3 regions of the Xenorhabdus sp. XBWT genome follow, and region 1 is predicted to be linked to each of the others. Evidence: predicted binding sites of a transcription regulator. Region 1 holds the regulator's gene; each other region holds the start of a gene.
What was found. The regulator ArgR, encoded in region 1, controls arginine synthesis, uptake and breakdown. The targets are predictions, from matches to a motif close to ANTGAATAAAAATACANT.
Positions count from the first base shown of each region.

Region 2: a site for ArgR is predicted at 5,908-5,925, ahead of argA (amino-acid N-acetyltransferase). Genes of this name have one in related genera too.
Region 3: a site for ArgR is predicted at 6,728-6,745, ahead of argC (N-acetyl-gamma-glutamyl-phosphate reductase). Genes of this name have one in related genera too.

Region 1 covers NZ_CM180990.1:3,994,403-4,002,893, reverse strand. The annotation lists gene AC5JQI_RS17540 (inverse autotransporter beta domain-containing protein) at 1-1,440, opposite strand, end outside; gene fbp (class 1 fructose-bisphosphatase) at 1,866-2,870, opposite strand; gene mpl (UDP-N-acetylmuramate:L-alanyl-gamma-D-glutamyl-meso-diaminopimelate ligase) at 3,043-4,413, shown strand; gene argR (transcriptional regulator ArgR) at 4,535-5,005, opposite strand; gene mdh (malate dehydrogenase) at 5,518-6,456, shown strand; gene AC5JQI_RS17515 (helix-turn-helix domain-containing protein) at 6,569-6,835, opposite strand; gene AC5JQI_RS17510 (DNA-binding protein) at 7,023-7,370, shown strand; gene AC5JQI_RS17505 (DNA-binding protein) at 7,447-7,833, shown strand; gene ispB (octaprenyl diphosphate synthase) at 7,861-8,491, opposite strand, start outside.
Region 2 covers NZ_CM180990.1:671,141-679,631, forward strand. The annotation lists gene recB (exodeoxyribonuclease V subunit beta) at 1-2,649, shown strand, start outside; gene recD (exodeoxyribonuclease V subunit alpha) at 2,646-4,532, shown strand; gene argA (amino-acid N-acetyltransferase) at 4,539-5,873, opposite strand; gene amiC (N-acetylmuramoyl-L-alanine amidase AmiC) at 6,113-7,360, shown strand; tRNA gene AC5JQI_RS02960 (tRNA-Met) at 7,522-7,598, opposite strand; tRNA gene AC5JQI_RS02965 (tRNA-Met) at 7,682-7,758, opposite strand; tRNA gene AC5JQI_RS02970 (tRNA-Met) at 7,899-7,975, opposite strand; gene mltA (murein transglycosylase A) at 8,202-8,491, shown strand, end outside.
Region 3 covers NZ_CM180990.1:4,179,949-4,188,439, forward strand. The annotation lists gene sthA (Si-specific NAD(P)(+) transhydrogenase) at 1-1,065, shown strand, start outside; gene oxyR (DNA-binding transcriptional regulator OxyR) at 1,057-1,974, opposite strand; gene argH (argininosuccinate lyase) at 2,074-3,447, opposite strand; gene AC5JQI_RS18440 (argininosuccinate synthase) at 3,626-4,837, opposite strand; gene argB (acetylglutamate kinase) at 4,855-5,628, opposite strand; gene argC (N-acetyl-gamma-glutamyl-phosphate reductase) at 5,686-6,690, opposite strand; gene argE (acetylornithine deacetylase) at 6,792-7,949, shown strand; gene AC5JQI_RS18460 (hypothetical protein) at 8,177-8,422, opposite strand.

The DNA.
Region 1 (8,491 bases):
ATCATAAGCCGGGCCACCATCCGCTACAGCAGCGCCTTTTCCACGAGCCTTGATGCTTTTCTCTTTGATGACAAAAGGTTCAACAATCACTTTCATGTGCGCGGTTTTCGGTTTACCGTGCTCTCCTGCTACAGTGACAGCCAGATCATAGTTGTTGAGTCCGGCGGATCCGTCTTTGGCATACTGGTAGACGGGCAGTAAGATTGAGGTTTCCTTCACGGTTTCATCAGCAATGGCCCCGCCATTGGCCTTGAACTGTTGGCTGAATGACCAGCGAATATTTTTCACGGGCTTTGAGGAAGTGATCATCGCGGTGAGCGGAACGTTCTGAGCACCGTACCCGCTTAGGGTATTTGGCAGGTTCACGGTCAGGTCTGATTTTTGCCGATAATCCAGTACGATATTGTTATTTCTTTCCACCAGATCATAACGGCTGCCGGCCAGTGTGCGCATGGATGCCACGCTGTCAGGGGCCATCTGGACGCTGAAAGGGGTGCCGAAACGGTAGTTCAGGTTAGCCTGAAAAAGGGTTTCGCTGTGTCCGCTTCCCCCGAACTTATAATCGACGCCCATGGTCACCAGCGGAATGGGAGTATAATTCAGCCCCAGTCTGGCCAGGCTGGGATTTTTCTGAGTGGAATCCCGATTGAACAGGGCGACGTTATCACCGAAGTACTGCTCATAACTTAATTTACCGCCCAGATTCGGATAGGCGGGCAAGAAAAACTCACTGTTGAGATCAAAGCCGTTGGCCGGGCGTTCTTCGTAGTCCTTGTCGTGGAGTGCATCATGCCATTTGCTTAAGCGCCAATAGGTATTGGCCGACAGCTTGACGTAATCCGTCCAGGCTTCTCCGCCCAGCCCCAACCGTTTATTATTCCCGGTGACATCATGGTCAAAGAATGTGTTCAGGCCATACATCCAGCCGGGGGTAAAATAACGGCCGCCAAACCCGAGGTTGACCGTGTGACGGCTGTCTTTATTGCGATAGCCCAATTGGGAGAAAAACAGCCAGTCTGCTTTATTGTCGTAGAGGGGCAGCAGCAGGTCTAAGGCCCCGTTATCGAGTTTTCCCTTTCTGTCGAAAGCAAAATTAATTCTGGCGGTGCCGAACTGGGCCAGCCATTTTTGGGTTTCTGTGGCTATTGTATTATTAACTTTCCCCAGAGCGTAGGATTTAGCCTGTTCAGCCAACTGGGTAGGGGAGGATGAGAGCAGGTTGCTGACCCGCATCACATTTTGGGCAATGACCCCGGCGTTATCATCGTGCACATTCTTGGTGCTATTTTCATTCCCCGCTTGTTGTAACCATGTTCTTTCTGTTTTATTTCCGTCAATTTCTTCACTCACCGAAAAAGCATTCATCGGCGTAAAAGGTAAAAAGAGAACATATGTGAGAACAGATAGCCGGAAAACTTTATGATTAAAATACGAGTCCATATATGAATACCTCATACAATATGGGCTGTTGCCAGCGCTTCAGAGTGATACCTTTGATGTTTAAAGTTACTGGATATAGGGAAATATCCATGAATATAAAGAGAATCATATTCCCCATACCTACATACATTAGGAAAGTTTTTATTGTTATGCGTAATGAATAATTGTTATCAGCTGATAACCCAGAGTGTTCGGTTGATTAAAATTGATGATGGTTATTTTCAGCAGAAAATAGTATTTACGATATTACGGTGAAGCCCGTAAAAGTACTAAGTATGCTCTCTACTTAGAATGAGATGTTGACTATGAGGTGTTGTGGCATAAATGCAGAAAATAACGAGGAAGTTAAAATGGGCATTAATATTCAAGGGAAAATTAAAGAGGCAAAATATCGCCTCTTTTAATTTGTCGCTTAATAAAATCGCTTATTCGTCTGGAAACTCAGCCATGAAACTTTCTGCTTTTTCCACCATTGATCTTGTACCTACAAAGAAAGGGACACGCTGGTGCAGTTCGCTGGGTACGATATCCAGAATGCGGTTTGTGCCATCACTGGCTTTTCCACCTGCCTGTTCAGCCAAGAATGCAATTGGGTTGCATTCGTATAGTAGACGTAGTTTACCTGTTGGATGGCTTGCTGTGCTTGGATATATATAGATACCCCCTTTCAGCAAATTGCGATGGAAATCAGCAACCAGAGAACCGATGTAGCGGGTAGTGTAAGGGCGTTGAGTCTCTTCATCCTGTTCCTGACAATATTTGATGTACTTTTTCACACCCAACGGGAATTTGATGTAGTTCCCTTCGTTGATAGAGTACATATTGCCTTTTTCTGGGAATTGGACTTTTTCATGAGTCAGGCAGAAAACGCCAAGAGAAGGATCGTAAGTGAAAGTGTGAACACCGCAGCCTGTGGTGTACACCAGCATAGTGGATGAACCATAAACCACATAACCGGCTGCAACCTGACGCTCCCCCGGTTGCAGAAAATCTTCTTCGGTTACAGGTTGCCCGATTGGGGTAATTCGGCGGTAAATAGAGAAAATAGTCCCAACGGAAACGTTTACATCAATATTCGAAGAACCATCCAGTGGATCCATCAAAACAACATATTTTGCATTTTCTGCACGATCGCCATCGAAAATAACGATCTCATCTTCTTCCTCGGAAGCAATACCAGCAACTTCACCGCGTGCTTTCAGCGCTGCTTTGAGTTTTTCATTGGCGTACAGGTCCAGTTTCATCTGAACTTCACCTTGGACATTGGATACGCCACTTGTACCTAAAATATCAACCAAGCCAGCTTTGTTGATGTCTCGATGAATAATTTTGGCCCCTAATTTGATGGCAGACAGCAGTGCGGTTAGTTCACCCGTAGCATGAGGAAAATCTTGCTGTTTTTCGACGATGAATTCGCCTAATGTTTTCATGACAAAGGCCTTGAATTTGATTGTGGTTTTAGGAAGCGTGCTTCACTTTCGTGTTGCACTCATGCGCGGGCAGTTTAGCTAAAGAATCAAATGATTCATAGGTTATTGCATTTCTAATATCTGATTTGATGGTTAGAATAGTGATACAGTTCATGATATCGGATAGAAATAAATGCGTATTCATATTCTTGGCATTTGCGGTACTTTCATGGGAGGGTTAGCGATCCTCGCTCGTTCACTGGGTCATGAAGTTACTGGCGCTGATGCCAATGTGTATCCACCAATGAGTACCCTGCTGGAGAAACAAGGCATCGAGTTGATTCAAGGGTACGATCCTGTACAACTCGATCCTGCACCAGATATGGTAGTTATCGGCAATGCCATGACCCGCGGCAATCCCTGTGTGGAAGCAGTGTTGGAGCGTGGAATTCCTTACACCTCTGGCCCACAGTGGCTGCATGATCACGTATTGCCGGAGCGTTGGGTATTAGCAGTGGCCGGCACTCACGGGAAAACAACAACGGCGGGTATGCTTACATGGATTCTGGAAGCCTGTGATTATAAACCGGGATTCTTGATTGGTGGTGTTCCGGGAAATTTTACTGTTTCAGCACAAATCGGTGAAAGCCCGTTTTTTGTGATTGAAGCGGATGAATATGACAGTGCTTTTTTTGATAAGCGTTCTAAATTTGTTCATTACAGCCCACGTACACTGATCATGAACAACCTTGAGTTTGATCACGCAGATATTTTCGAAAATCTGGCCGCCATTCAAAAACAATTCCATCACCTTGTCAGAGTTGTGCCAAGCTCAGGTAAAGTCATTGTTCCCGATAATGACATGAATTTAAAAAATGTCCTTTCTATGGGGTGCTGGAGTGAGCTGGAACATCTCGGAGAAACCGGAAGCTGGCAGGCGAAAAAAGTCAGTCAGGATAGTAGCAACTACCAAGTATTCCATCATGGTGAACTGGTAGGTGAAGTGGGCTGGTCATTAGTCGGTGAACACAATATGCATAATGGTTTGAGTGCAATTGCCGCAGCTCATCATATCGGGGTTCAACCTGCGGATGCCTGTCAGGCATTGGATCGCTTTATCAATGCCCGTCGTCGTCTTGAATTGCGTGGTAAAGTCAATGGTATCTCGGTTTATGACGATTTTGCTCATCACCCAACAGCTATTTTAGCGACTCTGGAAGCGTTGCGAAGTAAAGTTGGTGGAATGACGCGTATTCTGGCCGTGCTGGAGCCGCGTTCTAATACCATGAAAATGGGAATGAGCAAAAATGACATTGCACCTTCAATGGGGCGTGCTGATGAAGTTTTCCTCTATCAGCCAGCCAATATGCCGTGGCAGGTTATTGAAATTGCGGAACAGTGTATTCAGCCCGCTCGCTGGAGTGCGGATATTGATACTTTGGTTCGGATGATTGTCGAAACGGCACAACCGGAGGATCATATCCTTATTATGAGCAACGGCGGATTTGATGGTATCCACGAGAAATTACTGGCTGAGTTGGCTAAGAAAGCCGATACAGTTTAATTGAAAGATCTTCGGAGTAAGGGGGGCGCACTGATTGGGCGATCCTCTCTTCATCTAAATATATTCAGTGTGTGCCTGCCGCATACATTAATTAGCTTTCTTGGTATACGGCAGATATAGATTAAAGTTCCTGCTCAAATAGATTGAGGATCGCCTCATAGAGCTGCTTTGTCGTAAGGTTTTGGGCTGGCGTGGTAAAAATAGTGTCATCACCTGCAATGCTGCCAAGAATTCCTTCAGCTTTACCCAATGAATCCAACAGGCGTGCAATTAGTTGTGCTGCACCCGGGCTTGTGCGTATGACCACAACACTGTGATTATAATCGACATCTAATACCAGATTCTTTAGCGGACTGGTGGCTGTGGGTACGCCCAATTCTGCTGGCAGACAGTAGACCATTTCCATTTTTGCATTACGGGTTCGCACAGCACCAAATTTTGTCAGCATCCGGGAAACTTTAGATTGGTTGATATTTTCGAACCCCTCTTCCTGAAGCGCTGAAACAATTTCACCTTGAGAGCTGAATTTTTCTTCTTTCAATAATGCTTTGAAAGCTTTTACCAAATCGTCCTGTTTCGAAGGAACACGCATATTTCACCATCGTTAAATCCGTTATAAGGTGACATTATGCAAAAGAGTGAATTTTTATTCAAGAAATAGAAGGGAAAACCAAGATACAGAGCATAATTGTATATTCTTTCCCATATTACCTTATTTATAATCAGGGTATTGAACATTTTATTTTTGCTTATTTTCATAGAGTAGGCATAGTAAATATATTGTTAATTAAATGGTGTTGTTTGATGCGGAAGGAGAGTGTAAGGTGATCGGCCTATTAATTAATAGGATAATTAGAATAATTATCAAAAAAGTGCCCGTTATCTCATTAACAGATAAGCCTTTTGTCTAGAATAAAACAACTATTATGTTCCATCCGCAGGTCATTGGGTGGATAATTTAGCTGTTAACAGATTGTTTTAATACGTAGCGATGAGTGGAGGAGAGTCTTCCTTATCATTGTTGTAATGATGGGAAAAATGAAAGCACTCTCTTAACCAGACAAGTTTAAGTTTTTTTACAGCACTTATTTAAGGAGTATCAGGATGAAAGTTGCAGTTCTCGGTGCAGCCGGTGGTATTGGTCAGGCACTTGCCCTTCTACTCAAGACCCAACTTCCTTCAGGTTCAGAACTTTCCTTGTATGACATTGCTCCGGTGACCCCGGGTGTGGCAGCCGATCTGAGTCATATCCCAACGGAAGTTAAAGTCACTGGTTTTGCTGGTGAAGATGCAACCCCTGCACTGGCAGGTGCAGATGTGGTATTGATTTCTGCGGGTGTCGCCCGTAAGCCTGGTATGGATCGTTCCGACCTATTTAATATCAACGCGGGGATCATTCGTAATCTGGTACATCAGATTGCTAAAACTTGTCCAAAGGCATTAATCGGAATTATTACTAACCCTGTCAACACTACTGTGGCGATTGCGGCTGAGGTTCTGAAAAAAGAAGGTGTTTACGATAAAAACCGTCTGTTCGGTGTAACAACTCTGGATATTATCCGTTCCAACACTTTTATTGCTGAATTGAAAGGCAAAAAACCAGAAGAGCTGGAAGTTCCAGTTATCGGTGGGCACTCAGGTGTGACTATTTTGCCTCTGCTGTCTCAAATTCCTGATGTTAGTTTCACTGACGAAGAAATTGAAGCATTGACCAAACGTATCCAGAATGCGGGAACTGAAGTGGTTGAAGCAAAAGCAGGTGGCGGATCTGCAACTCTGTCTATGGGGCAGGCTGCTGCACGCATGGGGTTGTCTATGATCCGTGCCCTGCAAGGCGAAAGCAATGTTATCGAATGCAGTTATGTTGAGGGTGATGGCAAATATGCGCGTTTCTTCGCTCAACCAGTTCGCTTGGGTAAAAATGGTATTGAAGAACATTTAGATATTGGCAAACTGAGCGATTTTGAACAAAAATCACTAGATAACATGCTGGATGTTTTGAATACAGATATTGAATTAGGCGAAAAATTTATTAATGATTAATTTATTTAATTTGTAATTTATTAATATACAAATTAATTTAAATATATTAGTTAACTAAAACCGCTAGTTTAAAAATAACTAGCGGTTTTTCTATGAATAATTAAATTAATAGTTAATTATTCTTTTTATCTCGAATTTTTCTTTCTAATAGTTCTCCTGTATTGCGATCAAAATAACGGCTTGGCCATATTTCAGACGGATGCAATTCTAAGTAATTCGCTATTATCCATTCTCCCTTGGGCCATGGGCGAGAAAGTGTATTCGCCAAAGTTGATGAGCTTAGCCCCGCTTCACGAGAAACGGCTGCCAGAGTCGTTCCACGTTTACGTAAAGCGGCAATAATATCAGCAGGATGCCAATCCGATTTCATAGAAATCATTTTTTTAATCCTTTCCTATTAAATTTGAAGCCACATTAGTGGTATAACTAAAGCGTTAGTGTGAAATTAATAACGAACACGAATCTGTTATTAAGAAAATAAAATAACATTATTTTTTCTAAAAATATTTCTAATTTTTTCTTAATAACTTCTTTTTTGAACTTGGTTACAAAAATAGAGAAACATTATGAAAAAAGAGTGGTATACGGCAATGGAGTTGACCGGTGTAGGCGAGTTACCTAGATCACCACAAGGAGTTAATGCCAGAGCAAAACGTGAAGAATGGTTGAGGCAAAAACGAACAGGTGTTCAAGGCAGGGCAATTGAATATCACTATTCTTGTTTTCCTGAATCAACATTGTCTGCTCTCGAACTTAATGAAACATCACCAGAATATCAGGTTCAGAAACAAGATCCTTTATCCATTTGGGTAAGCGCATTTAATTTACTCACTGAAGAAGAAAAGGAGGTAATTACCGACGTGATATTACGAGACGGCATAAGAAGTTTTTTGGAAAAAATTATAGCTACCTGAGGCTGCTTTTGAAAAAGCCAAATGTTTAAAATTTGGCTTTATCTTCACTGCCCTGGTACAACGCGAGGAAAAAGAGATGAAAAAAGAATGGTATTCTGCAAAGGAACTCATCGGCCTCGCAGGGCTGCCATCGTCTCCTCAGGGAGTGAATCTGATGGCAAGACGCGAGGGCTGGGAACAACGCCGTAAGCGTGGAGTGCAGGGAAAAGCTCTCGAATATAATGTCAACAGTTTGCCCGAAGAAGTTTTAAATATACTGACTGTCAGTGAAAACTCGGTCGAGTATTATCGGAACAAGCGACAGGATCCGTTTATGATTTGGGTGGAAGCTTATTATCAGCTGACCAAGTCTGAAAGAGAACGGATAGTTAAGTTTATTTTGAGAAAAGGGTTGGCTGGCCTTGTTCAATTTGTCGGCATTCAAGAGATTGATAGTAAAGATAAAGACAGTATCCCAGATTGAACAATCAGGGATACTGATTGAATCGGCTCAAGAAAGTCGCTGTACGGCGACATGGGCTAATCCCACAAGGGCCGCCTTATACGGAGAATCATTGAGTACTTGTAATACTGAAATAGCCTTATCTGCTTCTTCCTCAGCCCGTTGGCGGGTATATTTGAGTGAACCACACTGTTTCATGGTTGCGAGTACAGTATCCAGCAAATGGCGGCCATTTCCTTGTTTAATAGCATTACGTATCATTACAGATTGCTCTGGTGTTCCATGATTCATGGCGTGCAGGAGGGGCAATGTTGGTTTGCCTTCATTCAGGTCGTCTCCCGTATTCTTACCGAGCGTGCTGTTATCTGAATCGTAATCCAGCAGGTCATCGATTAATTGGAATGCGGTGCCAAGATAGCGGCCATAATCACGTAGCGCCATTTCTTGCTCAGGCGTTGCGTTAGCCAGAATGGCGGCGGAATGCGCAGAAACTTCAAACAGACGGGCGGTTTTACTATAAATAACGCGCATATAGTCATCTTCTGAGATATCAGGATTATTACAGTTCATTAACTGCATCACCTCGCCTTCAGCAATGACATTGGTAGCATTAGACATCAATTTCAATACACGCATGGAATCAAGGTCGGTCATCATCTGAAATGAGCGCGTATAGATA
Region 2 (8,491 bases), 1.0 Mb from region 1:
GTTCAGCAAGAAAAGTTGATGCGTGGCCATATGGGGTTTGATGATCTATTGACGCGTCTGGATAGCGCCCTGCGGCATGAAAGTGGTGAGCAGCTTGCACAAGCCATCCGGCAACATTATCCCGTCGCAATGATTGATGAATTTCAGGATACTGACCCTCAGCAATATCGCATTTTTCAGGCCATATATCGTTGTGAGCTAGAAAGACCGTTATCAAAAGACCAGATATCAGAAAACCAGCCATCAGAAAATGGACTCTTGTTCATTGGTGATCCTAAGCAAGCTATTTATGCATTCCGTGGTGCGGATATTTTTACCTATATTCGCGCGCGTTCCAATGTGAGTGCCCATTACACATTGGAAACTAACTGGCGTTCTTCTGTGTCCATGGTACAGGCTGTCAATAAATTGTTTGCCCGCACAGAACATCCATTTTTGTTTGAACAGATCCCATTTGTTAATGTGAAGGCCGCAGAGAAAAATCATGGTCTGAAATTCACTTTACATGATGAAGAACAGGTTGCATTGCGATTTTGGTTACAACCCGGTGAGGGTGTTTCCAAAAGAGAATATGAACAAAGCATGGCCCGGTTGTGTGCTGCCCAAATTCGGGATTGGTTACAGGCTGGGCAAGATGGTAAGGCATTTCTGCATCGGGCTGAAAAAAGCCGCCCGGTTGTGGCGGCGGATATTACAGTGTTGGTTCGTGATCGTCGGGAAGCATCGTTGATCCGTCAAGAATTGAACACACTTAAAATACCGTCAGTCTTCCTTTCTAATCGGGAAAGTGTGTTTGATACGCCCGAAGCTAAAGATTTGCTTTGGTTATTGCAGGCGGTATTGGCACCGGAAAAGGCCCGAGAACTCAGAAGCGCGTTAGCCAGTAGTTTATTTGGTATGAGTGCGCAGCAAATCGATCAACTCAATCATGATGAAATTACATGGGATCGTTTGGTTGATGAATTTGATGGTTATGCCCGCATCTGGCGTTCCCGTGGTGTATTGCCGATGCTGCGGGCTGTCATGGTGAAATATCAGATAGCGGAAAACTTGCTGGCCGGGGATGATGGGAAGCGTCGTCTTACTGATATTATGCACATTGGTGAGTTATTGCAGGAAGCATCGCAGCAACTGGACAGTGAGCATGCCGCCGCCCGCTGGCTGGCACAACAGATTTCACGTCCTAACCCACAATCAGAAAACCAGCAACTACGACTGGAGAGTGATCGGCATCTGGTGCAAATCTGTACCATTCATAAGTCTAAAGGGCTGGAATATCCATTGGTTTGTTTACCTTTTATTTGTGGTTACAGGAAGCAGAAGCAGGCTGTTTATCATGATCGCCATAATTTTGAGGCCCACCTCAATATTTCCCATGACGATGAAACGTTGAAAGAAGCCCTGGAACTGGCTGATGAAGAACGCTTGGCGGAGGATTTACGTTTGCTCTATGTTGCATTAACGCGGTCGGTTTATCATTGTAGCGTTGGTGTGGCTCCGCTTATCAAAGGGAGCAGGGGGAAAGCGGGGGATACTGATTTGCACCTGTCTGCCCTTGGATATGTGTTGCAAAAGGGCAAGAAAGGCAATGTGGAACTTCTGGCAGGCAGTTTAGATGAACTGTCTGATAATAATATAGAGATTAAGCGGGTAGAGGAGACTGCGGATGCACAGTGGTGTTCACAAAGTGAAAATCATTTGTCTCTGGAGGCCAGAAGATTTCAACGTTCCATTCGGGATGATTGGCGGGTAACGAGTTATTCGGGTTTACAATATTCAGCTTCTCGCGCTGTTTCTCCGGTTACTTTTGATAATCGTGCCGGTGCACTTGGCGAGTCTGTGGATGTGATTGTGCAATCCATTTCGCCGAAACTGGATATTGATGCCTGTGGTGAGAAACAGGAAGAACAATCTTTGCAAATGACGCCGCACACTTTTCCGCGTGGGGCATCAGCGGGAACGTTTCTGCATAGTATTTTGGAAGATGTGGATTTTGGTAATCCCCCAGATCAGGCATCGTTGGCAGAAAAGCTGACGGCATCAGGTTTTGATGAAGATTGGGCTTCGGTATTGGAACAGTGGATAGACGATATTTTTAGAGCAAAGTTGAATGAGCAAGGAATGCAACTGGCTGATATTCCCCGTCAGCAACAGCAAAGTGAAATGCAGTTTTATTTACCCGTGGATAAGTTATTGCATTCAAAGGAGATGGATGCGCTGACACGCCGTTATGATCCCTTGTCAGCACAGTGTGCGCCGTTGGCCTTTCATCAGGTGAAAGGAATGTTAAAGGGGTTTATTGATTTGGTTTTTTGCTGGCAGGGTAAATTTTATGTGGTGGACTATAAATCAAATTGGTTGGGAGAAAGTAGCCAGTCATATACGCAGGAAGCGATGGCGAAAGCCATGATAGAACATCGCTATGATTTACAGTATCAGCTTTATACGTTGGCCTTGCATCGTTATTTGCGTCATCGGTTAGCCAGTTATGATTATCGGAATCATTTTGGTGGAGTCATATATTTGTTTTTGCGTGGTATTGATAAAGATAACCCCGGGCATGGTATTTATCACTACTTGCCGCCTTTTGAATTTATTGACGAATTGGATACCCTTTTCAGCGCTGCGGATGAGGAACAAAGCGTATGAATTCAATGAAGTCACTATTGCAACAAGCCGTAAGTCAAAAATTATTGCGTCCACTGGATGTGCAGTTTGCTTATGCGATGATTGAAGATGAAAATCCGCTGTTGTTGCTGATTACAGCTTTGTTGAGTACTGAATCGGGGGCAGGGCATGTCTGTTTGCCTCTGGAACGTATTGCACCAAAATATTTATTTGAGGGCCGGCAACCTGAGTTAGCGGCTTCACTTTGGTCTTTGGCAGGTGAGCCGGATCAGGCACAAATTGTTGCAGCTTTGCAGATATGTCAGGCAGTAAGTCGGGGCGATTCTCCGACACCGATGGTTCTTTCTCATCAAGGAAATGCGGATTACAGCTTGTATTTACAACGCATGTGGCAAAGTGAACGGCGTGTGGCGGATTTCTTTGCGTCTGTTGAGTTGGCTGATGCACTTGATGAAATTCAAACCCGCCGTATTTTGGATGAGCTTTTTGGTGTCACAGCCGAAGGGGAAATAGATTGGCAAAAAGTTGCAGCCGCGGTTGCTGTGACGAGCCGTATTTCAGTTATTTCCGGTGGTCCGGGAACCGGAAAAACCACTACCGTGGCTAAGTTGCTGGTCACCCTGATAAAGCTGCATGAAGGACAGCAATTAAGCATTCAACTGGCTGCACCAACCGGCAAGGCAGCGGCCAGGTTGACTGAATCGCTCAGGGATGCGGTAAAGAAACTTGCGTTGACGCCGGAACAGTGGCGCAGCATTCCTGAGCAGGCGCAAACTATTCACCGTTTACTGGGTGCACAACCAGATAGCCAAAAACTGCGTTATGGCCGCGATAATCCTCTTTCCCTTGATATTTTGATCATTGATGAAGCTTCAATGGTGGATTTACCGATGATGGCACATTTGATTGATGCTTTGCCGCCACGGGTGAAAGTGATTTTTTTGGGGGATAAAGACCAGTTGGCGTCGGTTGAAGCTGGCGCTGTATTGGGTGATATCTGCCGTTTTGCAGAACAGGGGTACAGCGCTAAACGTGCAGAACAGTTGGGGCAATTAACCGGATGTCAGTTAACGTCTTATTCTGTACCTGATTCAGACAACAAAGTTTCCGCAGTGCGGGATTGTTTATGTCTGCTGCGCAAAAGTTATCGCTTCAATTCGGCTTCTGGCATTGGGCAGCTGGCATCGGCTGTTAATCAGGGAGATCGTAAAGGGGTCTCCGCGGTGCTGAATCACGCTTTTCCTGATGTTTATTTCAATCCGCTTTCAGTGGATGAAGATTATCAGCGTTTGCTGACTGAAACAGCTTCTGGCTACTATCAATATCTGACAATGGTGAATGAAGGGGCATCAGAGAAAGCAATTTTGGCGGAGTTTAATCGTTTTCGGTTATTGTGTGGATTAAGAGAAGGGCCATTTGGCGTTGTTGGGCTGAATCATCGACTGGAGCAATTATTGCACAGAAAAGGTGTTATCACTTTATCTAATAATGTGGAAAACCGTGGCTATGCCGGGCGCCCGGTCATGATATTGCGTAATGACAGTACGCTTGGGCTGTTTAACGGAGATATCGGGATTATGCTCAGAAATCAGGATAATGAACTGAAGGCTTACTTTCAGTTATCTGACGGACAGATTAAAGGGTTTCAGCCAAGTCGCCTGCCTCAGCATGAAACTGCGTATGTGATGACTGTACATAAATCTCAGGGATCAGAATTTGAACATACCGCATTGGTATTACCGACTCAATACTCGCCGATAGTCAGTCGGGAATTGGTGTATACCGCGCTGACCCGGGCGCGGGAAAAGTTGACCATTTATGCTCACCGGCCTGTTTTGGATAAGGCAGTTGCCACAACAACCCAGCGCCGGAGCGGATTAGCAGCATGGTTCAACCCGCAGTGAATAAGATTAATGATTCTGTAAATCTAACATTAAGATTTTGGAACGGCGCTGATAGTTATACAGCGCTTGTTTCTCTACGGGTAGCATATCGATCTCTGCGGGTTCAAAACCTTTTTCCTGAAACCAATGAATACTGCGGGTTGTGAGTACGAAAAGTTTTTCCAGCCCTATTTGCTTGGCTTGGGCGGAAATAGCATTTAGCAGGATTTCACCTCGGGAAGAGTTCCGGTAGTCTGGATGCACGGCAACGCAGGCCATTTCCCCGATTTTTTCATCAGAGTAAGAATATAGTGCAGCACAGGCGATAGTGACGTTATCGTGTTCTATCAAAGTGAATTTGTCTATTTCCATTTCCAATTGTTCCCGCGAGCGGCGAACCAAAATACCATGCTGTTCCAATGGACGAATAAGCTCAAGAATGCCCCCGATATCATTAATATTGGCACGGCGGATTTGTTCGGAGCGTTCCATTACAATTTGGGTTCCGATACCTTTGCGGGAAAATAGCTCCTGAACCAGCGAACCATTTTCCTGATAGCTGATCAAATGACTGCGGCGCACTCCACGGCGGCAGGCTTTGATAGCCCCCCTTAAGAAGCGAACAGTTCCTGAATAGTGTTCGTCAGCTTTTTCCAATTCATGCAGACGGAATTCCCCTTCGCTGGGAAAAAGTTCTGATAAGGTGTTGTTTTCAGCATCAAGTACGCCCTGTGACGAGCAAAAGCCGATTAATTTTTCTGCTTTTAATTTGATTGCCAACTGTGTTGCGACTTCTTCGGATGTCAGGTTAAAACTTTCTCCCGTGACGGAAACGGCAACTGGCCCAATCAGCACAATCGCGTTATTGTCTAATTGCTGGTTGATGGCTTCTTCATCAATGCGGCGGATCTTGCCACTGTGGTAATAATCAATGCCATCATCGATCCCTAAAGGCTGGGCGATAATAAAATTACCACTAACCACTTTAATATGGGCGCCCTGCAATGGTGTATTACTCAGGCTCATGGAAAGACGTGCAGTAATATCCAATTGTAACAACCCCGCGACTTGCTTAACGAGATCCAATGTTTTGGTATCAGTCACTCTGGTATGTTTGTGATAGACCGACAGGCAGTTATGCTCCGCAATATTTTGTTCGATCTGTGGGCGAGCGCCGTACACGACGATTAAACGAATACCTAGATTATGCAGCAATCCAATATCGTTAATGATGTTGGAGAAATTTTCATGGGCGATAGCTTCACCTCCCAACATAATGACAAAAGTCTTTCCCCGGTGTGCATTGATATACGGAACCGATTGCCGGACGATTTCAACCAATTCGGTACTGTTTTCTTTCATCAAACCCTCTCAGAATGAATTTTTATGCGTATTTTATGTATTTTTATTCCTTTTGATAGAAAATGGCAAGAGGAAAAATGGATAAAAATAACGTTATTATTTATATTGATATAAATAGATTGAGAGAGCATAAAATGCTTTTTTTGATGACAGCGATTCTCTAATTAATTAGAGTCTCCGCCTAACGATTATTTTTAGCAAAAATTACTGAGTTTGGCTGTTTTTAAATGGAATAAACGATGAGTCATTCAGACTATAATTCTTCACGTCGCCGTCTGCTGAAAGGCGCAGCAGCTGTATGGTTATTAAGCGTTAGTCCAATAGGTTATGCAGCAAACTCAAAAGTAATTGCTGTCCGTATTTGGCCGGCATCAAGTTATACCAGAGTGACGTTGGAGTCTAGTATTCCACTTAAATATCGCCAATTCTCACTTTCAAATCCCAACCGTATTGTCATTGATTTACAGGGTATCCAGATCAATAGTGTCCTGAGCCGTATGGGAGCACAGGTTCAGCAGCGTGATCCCTACCTGAAATTGGTGCGGGCAGGGCAATTTGATCCCAAAACGGTGCGCTTGGTATTTGAGATTAAACAGCCTGTTGCTCCACACATTTTTACGCTGCCGCCGATTGCGAAATTTAAGCATCGCTTGGTATTAGATCTTTATCCTAAAAAGGCAGCAAATGTGGATGATGATCCTTTACTGGCTTTGCTTGAAGAGTACAACAGCGGGGATTTGGAAAAGCATTTGCCTGCGAAGGCGCGTAAACCCGGTAAGGCAGGAAAAGATCGGCCGATTGTGATTATGCTCGATCCCGGTCACGGTGGCGAAGATTCGGGAGCCATTGGGAAATACAAAACCCGTGAAAAAGATATTGTGTTGCAAATTGCTCGTCGTTTACAGGCTCTCATTAAACGTGAACCCGGCATGAAAGTTTATATGACCCGTAATGAAGATGTATTTATTCCTTTGAAAGTGAGGGTAGCAAAAGCCCGCAAGATGCGCGCTGATCTATTTGTTTCTATTCATGCAGATGCCTTTACAAATCGATCTGCGCGGGGTTCATCGGTATTTGCGCTTTCCACTAAGGGAGCGACCAGCAATACCGCCCGATTTTTAGCTCAGACTCAGAATGAGGCTGACTCGATTGGGGGAGTCAGTAAAAGTGGTGATAAATATTTAGATCATACTATGCTGGATTTGGTTCAAACCGCGACGATTAACGATAGCCTGAAATTTGGTGATGAAGTGCTCAAGCGGATGGGGAAAATTAATAAATTGCATAAAAATAGCGTCGATCAGGCGGGGTTTGCGGTATTAAAAGCGCCAGATATTCCTTCTGTTTTAGTGGAAACTGCATTTATTAGTAATCTGGAAGAAGAACGTAAACTGAAAACAGCAAGATTCCAGCAACAAATAGCAGAATCTATTTTTGCTAGTATTAAGGCTTATTTTAAAAATGGTGCCGAATTAGCTCGGCGGTGAAATATCCGCCTTGAATAAATTCTATGAAAAGCTATTGCTAAAAGTAACAACCTGCAATCAGTTTTAACTATTTTTATTGGGAAATCTAGAGAGTTTGTATAAGTAATAAACAAAATTCTAAGGGATTCGGATACAACGGGAATAGATGTATTAAGAAAAGTTGGTTGCGGGGGCCGGATTTGAACCGACGACCTTCGGGTTATGAGCCCGACGAGCTACCAGGCTGCTCCACCCCGCGTCCGTCTATTTGCAAACTTGATTATCAATAGTGTTCGTTACTAATGATCAGTGCAAATACTAAATAATGACATCGTAAAAAATTGGTTGCGGGGGCCGGATTTGAACCGACGACCTTCGGGTTATGAGCCCGACGAGCTACCAGGCTGCTCCACCCCGCGTCCGTCTATTTGCAAACTTTGATTATCAATAGTGGGCAAATACTGAATGATGACATTCTTTATTATCAGATTTTTACTTTCTATACATATATGCTGACTATATCAGTAATAACACTATCAGCAATAACACTGTATAAAATTGGTTGCGGGGGCCGGATTTGAACCGACGACCTTCGGGTTATGAGCCCGACGAGCTACCAGGCTGCTCCACCCCGCGTCTGATGTCGGCACACTATACTCTTGAACGACGCCGTTGCAAGCTTTTTTGTTGATATTTACTGAATTTATTTGCTTTTTGATGAAATATTGGTCTTGTTGTTTTGTTTTTGCTCGTTATGGCCTAATAAAGCAGGGGTCTATTTTTTTCTAACTACATTTCATTATTTATTAGCGTTTGATATTGTTCATCGCCGAATAATGATGGTTGGAGATAGGGCGTAAATATGAAACTCTGGGGCAAATATCTTTTATGTGGGTTTGTCATTTTATTATTATCGGGATGTCATCGACCGACCGAGCAAGGACAACAGTATAAAGATGGTCACATCACCCAAGATCTTCAACTGGTTAATACTCCCAATGCTCAAGGGTGGCCTGTGAATGCCAAGGATTTTGCCACTCAAGTTAATTTCATCAGTAAATCTTCTCCTCGCCTTTATAACAATAACCGCGAAACATTTGATGCTATCAAGAATTGGATGTTGTCTGGTGGTGATACCCGTTATTTAAATGA
Region 3 (8,491 bases), 190 kb from region 1:
TTTTCTGGAGAAGCAACACTTATTGATGAGCATCGGGTGAGTGTGCGTTATGCCGATGATAGTGTTGACGTATTGAGTGCGGACAAAATCATCATTGCCACTGGTTCCCGCCCTTATTGCCCTCCTGATGTCGATTTTACCCATTCCCGTATTTATAACAGCGATACCATACTGCAACTGGATCACGAACCGCGCCACGTGATTATTTATGGTGCAGGGGTGATTGGCTGTGAATATGCTTCTATCTTCCGGGGATTGGGTGTTAAGGTTGATTTGATCAATACACGTGATCACCTGCTCTCTTTCCTTGATCAAGAGATGTCTGATGCCCTGTCCTATCACTTCTGGAATAGTGGCATTATCATCCGCCACAATGAAGAATACGAAAAGATTGAAGGTGTTGATGATGGTGTGATTGTTCACATGAAATCCGGCAAGAAAGTTAAAGCAGACTGCCTTCTGTATGCCAATGGCCGAACGGGTAATACAGATACGTTAGGGTTGGAAAATGTCGGATTGGAAACAGATAGCCGGGGCTTACTCAAAGTTAATCGCGTCTACCAAACCAGCAATAAAAATATCTACGCAGTTGGTGATGTCATCGGTTACCCGAGTTTAGCTTCAGCAGCCTACGATCAGGGTCGCATTGCGGCAAAAGCAATGACGACAGGAGAAGCTGATCTGCATCTGGTGGAAGATATCCCAACAGGGATTTATACCATTCCTGAAATCAGTTCTGTTGGCAAAACAGAGCAGCAACTGACCTCAATGAAAATTCCTTATGAGGTAGGACGTGCTCAATTCAAGCATCTGGCAAGAGCACAGATTGCAGGTATGAATATCGGCAGTATCAAGCTCCTGTTCCACCGTGAAACAAAACAGATTTTGGGTATTCATTGTTTTGGCGAGCGGGCCGCAGAGATCATTCATATCGGTCAGGCCATAATGGAACAAAAAGGTGAAGGCAATAATATCGAATATTTCGTTAATACAACCTTCAACTATCCAACAATGGCCGAAGCTTACCGTGTTGCAGCACTCAATGGGTTAAATCGGTTATTTTGATATTTTTCCGAGTTCGTCTAAATAATTGCCCATTTTAGTTCGGATCGCCTCTGCCAATTGCTCATAGCGACCACGCAGAGGTGAACCGGGACGATAAACCAATATAACTGAACGTTGAGGTTCCGGCTCTTTGCATTCCAGATAACAAATACCATCACGCTTACCCTCTTTTGGAACTGCTAAGGCAGGCAGCAAGGTAATACCACTCCCTGCTGCCACCATATTACGCAACGTTTCCAGACTGGTTGCCCTGAAATGCGTATCTTCTTTAGCACCGGCCTGAAAACAGAACCCCATCGCTTGATCACGTAAACAGTGCCCATCGTCCAGCATCAATAACTTCTCGCCGGATAACTCACCCATTTTGACTCGATCCCGCTCTGACCATTTATGGTCTTCATATACGGCTAATTTCATTGGCTCGTCAAAAAGCGGTACTTCAATAAACGCTTCTGTTTCTTTCACCAACGCCAGAATGGCACAATCAAGCTTTCCACTATCTAACTGTGCCAGCAGGCTTTGAGTCTGAGCTTCATGCAGGTACATTTCCAATTTAGGAAATAATCTATGCAGTTCAGGAATGATAAGAGGAAGGAGATAAGGGCCGATTGTTGGGATAAGGCCAATATGCAGCGGCCCGGACATATTTTCTCCTTGAAGGGAAGCCATTTCCTGCAAGACCTTCACTTCCCTCAATACGGTTTTGGCCTGCTCCACCAGCAACATACCCTGTTGGGTGAATAATACCTTGCGGCTCGTGCGCTCCAGCAGCATCACGCCCAAATCATCCTCAAGTTTACGGATTTGCCCGCTTAATGTTGGTTGACTGACATGACAAGCATCAGCAGCCCGGCGAAAATGCCGATGTTCGGCAAGTGCTACAAGATATTCCAGATCGCGGATATTCATTCCCAACCTCAGCATTTGATATCAATGATAGTATTGATCAATGAATCATTATATCCACGAGAAGAAAAAACTATCAACCAATGGTAATTATTCGTGTTTTTATCTAAATCGCTGCTTCGCCTGAGCAACCGCTTGCTTCACTTGTTCATGTGCAACACCACCTTTTGCCAGACGCTTATCCAGACAAGATTGCAGTGATAAAACGTCATAAACATCCACAGAAATGGCATCACTGAATTTTTGCAATTCAAGCAGAGAAAGCTCTTCCAGCGCCTTACCTTTAGCAATGGCAGCCACTACAGTTTCACCGACAACATGGTGTGCTTCACGAAATGGCACGCCTTTTGCGACCAGATAATCGGCTAATTCAGTCGCATTGGCATACCCTTGCTTTGCCGCCTCTTCACAACGAGTCTGTTTTACTTGAATGCCATCCAACACCAGCGCCGCCATATGCAGGCAATCCAGCCATGTATCCAGTGCATCAAACAAGCCTTCCTTATCTTCCTGCATATCTTTATTGTAAGCGAGGGGAAGCCCTTTCAGCGTCATCATCATACCGGTCAAGGAACCCTGAACCCGCCCGCATTTACCACGAATAAGTTCCAACGCATCAGGGTTTTTCTTTTGTGGCATCAAAGAAGAGCCAGAAGTGACCCGATCTGATAATTCAATAAATCCGGCTTCTCCGCTGTTAAAGAAAATCAGATCTTCGGCGAAACGGGAAAGGTGAATCATGCTGATGCTTGCACCTGACAACAGCTCCAAAACATGGTCGCGATCAGAAACACTGTCCAGACTGTTGCCTGTCGCCGAAGCAAAACCAAGCCATGATGCCAGTTGTTCCCTATCGATATCATAAGCAGTTCCAGCCAGCGCACCACATCCCAACGGGCTGACGTCCAACCGTTTCAGTGCATCTTGCAAACGACTTTCATCACGGGCCAACATTTCCACATAAGCAAGACACCAATGAGCAAACGTGATGGGTTGCGCCCGCTGCAAATGGGTATAACCCGGCATTACTGCATCCTGATTATTCTCAGCCGTGATCACTAACGCCTGTTGCAACTCGACAAGTGCTTTCTGAATATGGGCAATCTGATCTTTGCACCATAATTTCAGATCAGTTGCGACCTGATCGTTACGGCTTCTCCCCGTGTGAAGTTTTTTACCCAAATCTCCCACTTTCCCGATAAGTTGCCCTTCTACCCAACTATGAATATCTTCCGCATCGCTTTGTAAAATGGCCTTGGGGTTGGTTCGCACTTCATCCAATAGCTCGTTCAAAGCCAGTTCCAGCTTTTGTTGATCTCCTGAAGTTAATACTCCTACCGTAACTAGTGCTTTTGACCATGCTACCGAGCCTACAATATCCTGCTCTGCCAAACGATAATCAAAACGCAGTGAATCGTTGAATTGCTTGAACTGCTGATCGGCTTCCTGACTGAAACGCCCGCCCCAAAGTGCCATAATATCGTTCCTGTTCTATACCCGTCGTCTTTCAAGTTGCAGCTTTGTTGGCTGCGCTCACTCACCCCAGTCACATAGTTAGCTATGCTCTTGGGGATTTATTCTCTTGCCGTCGCGCTGCATCTTGAAATCCATTGGGTATATCTAATTACTGTTGATTGCCAAGAATTGGTTATCACTATTTTTTGCTGTTCAGCGCACGAATGCGTGAAGAAAGCGAATACAGGCGGATAAAACCTTCGGCATGACTGTGGTCATACACCTCATCTTCACCAAAAGTGGCGAACTCTTCAGAATAGAGGCTATAGGCAGATTTTTTCTGCACTGCTGTCACCTGTCCTTTATACAGTTTCAGAACAACTTCACCGCTGACACTGACAGCCAACGTTTCAGCTGCGGCTTGAATTGACCGACGCAACGGAGCAAACCAGCGTCCGTCATAGACAACATAAGACATCTCCAATCCCAGCTGCTGACGCCATTTGAAGCTATCGCGATCCAGAACCAACTGTTCAATGCCACGCAACGCTTCCATCATGATGGTTCCCCCCGGTGTTTCATAACAACCACGGGATTTCATGCCCACCAAACGGTTCTCTACAATATCAATCCGGCCAATGCCATGCTTAACCCCCAACTCATTCAGCGCGTTAAGACACTGATACGGTGAGAATGCCTGACCGTTCACACCAGCCACTTCACCTTTTTCAACTGTCACCGTGACATATTCTGGTTCATTCGGTGCATCTTCGGGTTCTGCTGTCCATACCCAACAATCTTTATTGGCTGCATTCCATGTGCTTTCCAAAACACCACCTTCGGTTGAAATGTGCCATGCGTTTTCATCGCGGCTATAGATTTTTTCCAGCGTCGCGGTAGTGGGAATATCACGCACTTTCAGGTAATCCAGCAATGCCTCACGGGAACGCAAATCCCATTCCCGCCACGGGGCAACCACTTTCAGATGTGGTGCCAGCGCGGTATACGTGCTTTCAAACCGAACCTGATCATTACCTTTACCGGTTGCACCGTGGGCGACAGCATCCGCTCCCACTTTCAGAGCCAGTTCAACCTGAGCCTTGGCAATGATTGGGCGAGCCATTGATGTACCAAGCAGATAGCTACCTTCATATAACGCACCCGTTTTCAGCACGGGATAAACATACTCTTTGATAAACTCTTCACGCAGATCGACAACGTGACATTCAGAAGCACCGGAATGCAATGCTTTCTGCTCCACACCATCCAAATCTTCACGACTTTGCCCAACATCAGCAACAAATGCGATGACTTCACAATTACCATAATTCTCTTTCAGCCACGGAATAATGGCGGAAGTATCTAAACCACCTGAATATGCCAGAACGATTTTTTTAATATTTTTAGTCATAGAAGTAACCTTTTTAATTACGCCAGAATTCGTGTGCCAACGGGTATGCCATTAAATAAAGCAACCAACTGCTCTGCATGTCGCCAACTCGCAATATCCACGGGTTGCCCAAGTGTTTTTGCCGCATCCAATGCTGCTTTTACTTTCACTATCATGCCGTCGGTAATAATGTCCTGTTCAATTAACTGTTCGATCCTTTCCGCCGTGGCTTCCGGGATTTTTTGACCTTTTCCATCCAGAATTCCGCTGACATCAGACAAAAAAACCAAATCCGCATTTAACACCTGAGCGATGGCAGTTGCCGCCTGATCGGCGTTCACATTCATTAATTCACCATGTTCGGTGATACCGATTGAGCTGATAATCGGTATATAGCCCACATCCAGCAAAATTTTCAGGAGATCGGGTTTCCCCGGCAGCGCTTTTCCTGTGTGCCCAAACTCTTTATCAAGTTGGGATACCTTCACAACGCCTCCGTCTCCCAGACATAACCCAATAGCGGGTAAACGGAGCTTTGTTGCCCATGCCAACAACTTTTTGTTAGCAGTCCCTGCCAATGTGCCTGCAATAATGTCGATTTGATCTTCAGGCGTGACCCGCAGTCCCTGTTTCTTCAAAATGGGTAACTGCAATTTCTGCATCATCTCATCAACCAAACAACCACCACCATGCACAATAATCAGCTGACGTTTATGAGTTTTTCGGTATAACTGCAACGTAGTAAATAACCGCTCCAGCGCTTCTTCATTGTCTAATAACACACCACCCAACTTGATAACTAACGGAACCATCGGCTTTATCCTCTGTCAGTATTAAATTTGTCGGAATCTTAATTTTTCGGAATGAACTTAAAGCAACGCCTGCGTTTCTTCATACCCAAAACGAATATTCATGCACTGCACCGCCTGTGCTGCTGCACCTTTCAACAAATTATCCTCAGCACCCACGATAATCAGATGTTGCCCCTGAACAGCAAAACCAATATCGCAGAACGGCAAACCAACGACAGCTTTCAACGCGGGGAATCCTTCGCTGTATAAACGAACCAGTGGTTTATCGTGATACGCATGCTGATAAGCTTCACTAACCTGTTCTTCTGTTACACCGGATTTCAATTTGCAGGTGATTGTGGCCAAAATCCCACGTGAAAAATTGCCCAAATGAGGTGTAAAGATCACGTCAGTGCCTAAATGCGTTGCAATTTCAGGTTGATGACGATGATTAAAAACACCATAAGGCTGCAAACTCACTTCACAAAAGCTGTTGATGATTGATGCCTTCCGCCCTGCGCCGCTGACACCACTGACCGCATTGATGACAGGCCAATGCCCGGTATCCAGTAAATTTTTTTCAAGCAATGGCTTCAATGAAAGTTGGGAAACAGTGGGATAACATCCGGGAACCGCAATCAATCGTGCTTGCTTGATTTTTTCTGCCTGCCACTCTGCCAGCCCGTACACAGCTTGCGCTAACCATGCGGCATTTTTATGCTCGAACCCATAGTATTTTTTATAAAACTGTGTATTTTGTACTCGGTAGGCACCTGATAAATCAAACACAATACAGCCCGCTTCCAGAAATAACGGTGCAATGTCATGACTGACTTCATGAGCAGTTGCGAGGAAAACCACATCAATACCTTTCGCTGCTTCAAACGCATCAGTCAATGGTTGTAAGGACAAATCAAGGATGCCCTTATATTGCGGATGAAGTTTTGAAAAAGGCTTTCCCGCATCTGAACTTTGAGAAGAAACCATCAAGCCGGAGATGTGGACATGGGAATGACGTTGCAGATATGCTGCTAACTCAGCTCCGGTATAACCACTGGCACCAACTATCAGTGTATTCAGCATGGGATTTATTCACCTTATAGTGTTAACCAACGATATAATTGCATTTGTATGCAATTAATTTGCATGAATATTGATACTATTATGAGTAAGGGCTGTCAACAGTGAATATGAAATTACCGGCATTTATTAAGTTATATCATCAGCTCATTGCAGCTCCATCTATCAGCGCAAATGATGCTGAACTAGACCAAAGTAATGAAGTTGTTATCAATCTACTGGCGGAATGGCTAAAAGAGATTGGTTTTTCGATTGAAATTCAACCCGTCCCTGAAACCCGGGGCAAATTCAATCTACTGGCAACATTGGGTAGTGGTTCAGGTGGTTTGCTGCTATGTGGTCATACGGATACCGTCCCTTTTGATGAGGGATGCTGGACACAAGATCCATTCACACTGACAGAGCGCGATGGCAAGTTATATGGTCTCGGCACGGCGGACATGAAGGGATTTTTTGCCTTTATCATTGATGCAGTACGGGATATTGATGTCAGCAAGCTGTCTCATCCCCTTTATATCTTGGCTACTGCTGACGAAGAAACATCAATGGCAGGTGCGCGTTATTTTGCTGCCAATGCCAACATTCGGCCTGATTTCGCTATCATAGGCGAACCCACATCATTACAGCCAATCCGCGCCCATAAAGGGCATATGGCCCAAGCAATCCGTATAGAAGGAAAATCAGGGCATTCCAGTGATCCGGCACGAGGCGTCAATGCTATTGATCTGATGCACGAGTCCATCACCCAGCTGATAAAACTACGTAATACTTTGCAGGAGCGTTATCACAATCCGGCTTTCGTCATTCCTTATCCCACCATGAATTTCGGTCATATTCACGGCGGAGATGCCGCAAACCGCATTTGTGCCTGCTGTGAATTGCATATGGATATCCGCCCGCTTCCCGGACTGACCTTGCAGGATTTGAACGGATTGCTGAATGACGCACTGGAACCCGTGAAACAACGCTGGCCGGGACGCCTGAGCGTGACAGAACTTCACCCACCAATTCCGGGTTATGAGTGCCCGACAGACCACAAACTGGTTGGCGTGATTGAAAAATTGTTGGGAACAAAAGCGGATACAGTCAATTACTGTACGGAAGCGCCCTTTATTCAGGAACTGTGCCCGACATTGGTCTTGGGACCGGGGTCGATTGAACAGGCGCATCAGCCCGATGAATTTTTGGACATAGCATTTATTGAACCAACAAGAAAACTACTTTCACAGCTTGTAGAGCATTTTTGTTTGGATGGTGGTTAACTTTCACTACATATAATAACCTCAGTGAGTACATTGAAGCTTTTCGTTTTGTCTCTATTAAGAGTGGGCCGAAAATGATTGGGACCGTGGTCCCAATCCAGACCGCTGGGGATAGGAAGTCGGTTACTTCCCGCTGAACACCCCCGCTTTGGCATCCGCCGGTTGAGTAGAGGCATGGCCGCTGACTAACGGCGCCTTGCCATCAACGAGTTGTTTCGCCGCGCTGGCTAACAGACCGCCTGCCGTAATGCTCGTATTGACGCGACCGCCACTCCGATAATGCTGACCGCTGACGCCTCCTGGCTGACTTTGCTCCCACCGAGTTCCACCTTGCCCTGTGGGCTGCGGATCGCGCCACCGATCAGTTGGGTTTGGCCACCGATTTGCAGCGCCATGCCGTTCTTACCGGTGATAGCCGATTGCTCGCCACATTCCCATGTGCCACCCCAAACATGAATTTCTTTCCTGATCATTTTGAATATTCCTCATTGGGAATAAGACATTTCTCGATTGACTAAAAACCCAGCTTCAACCATTCTATT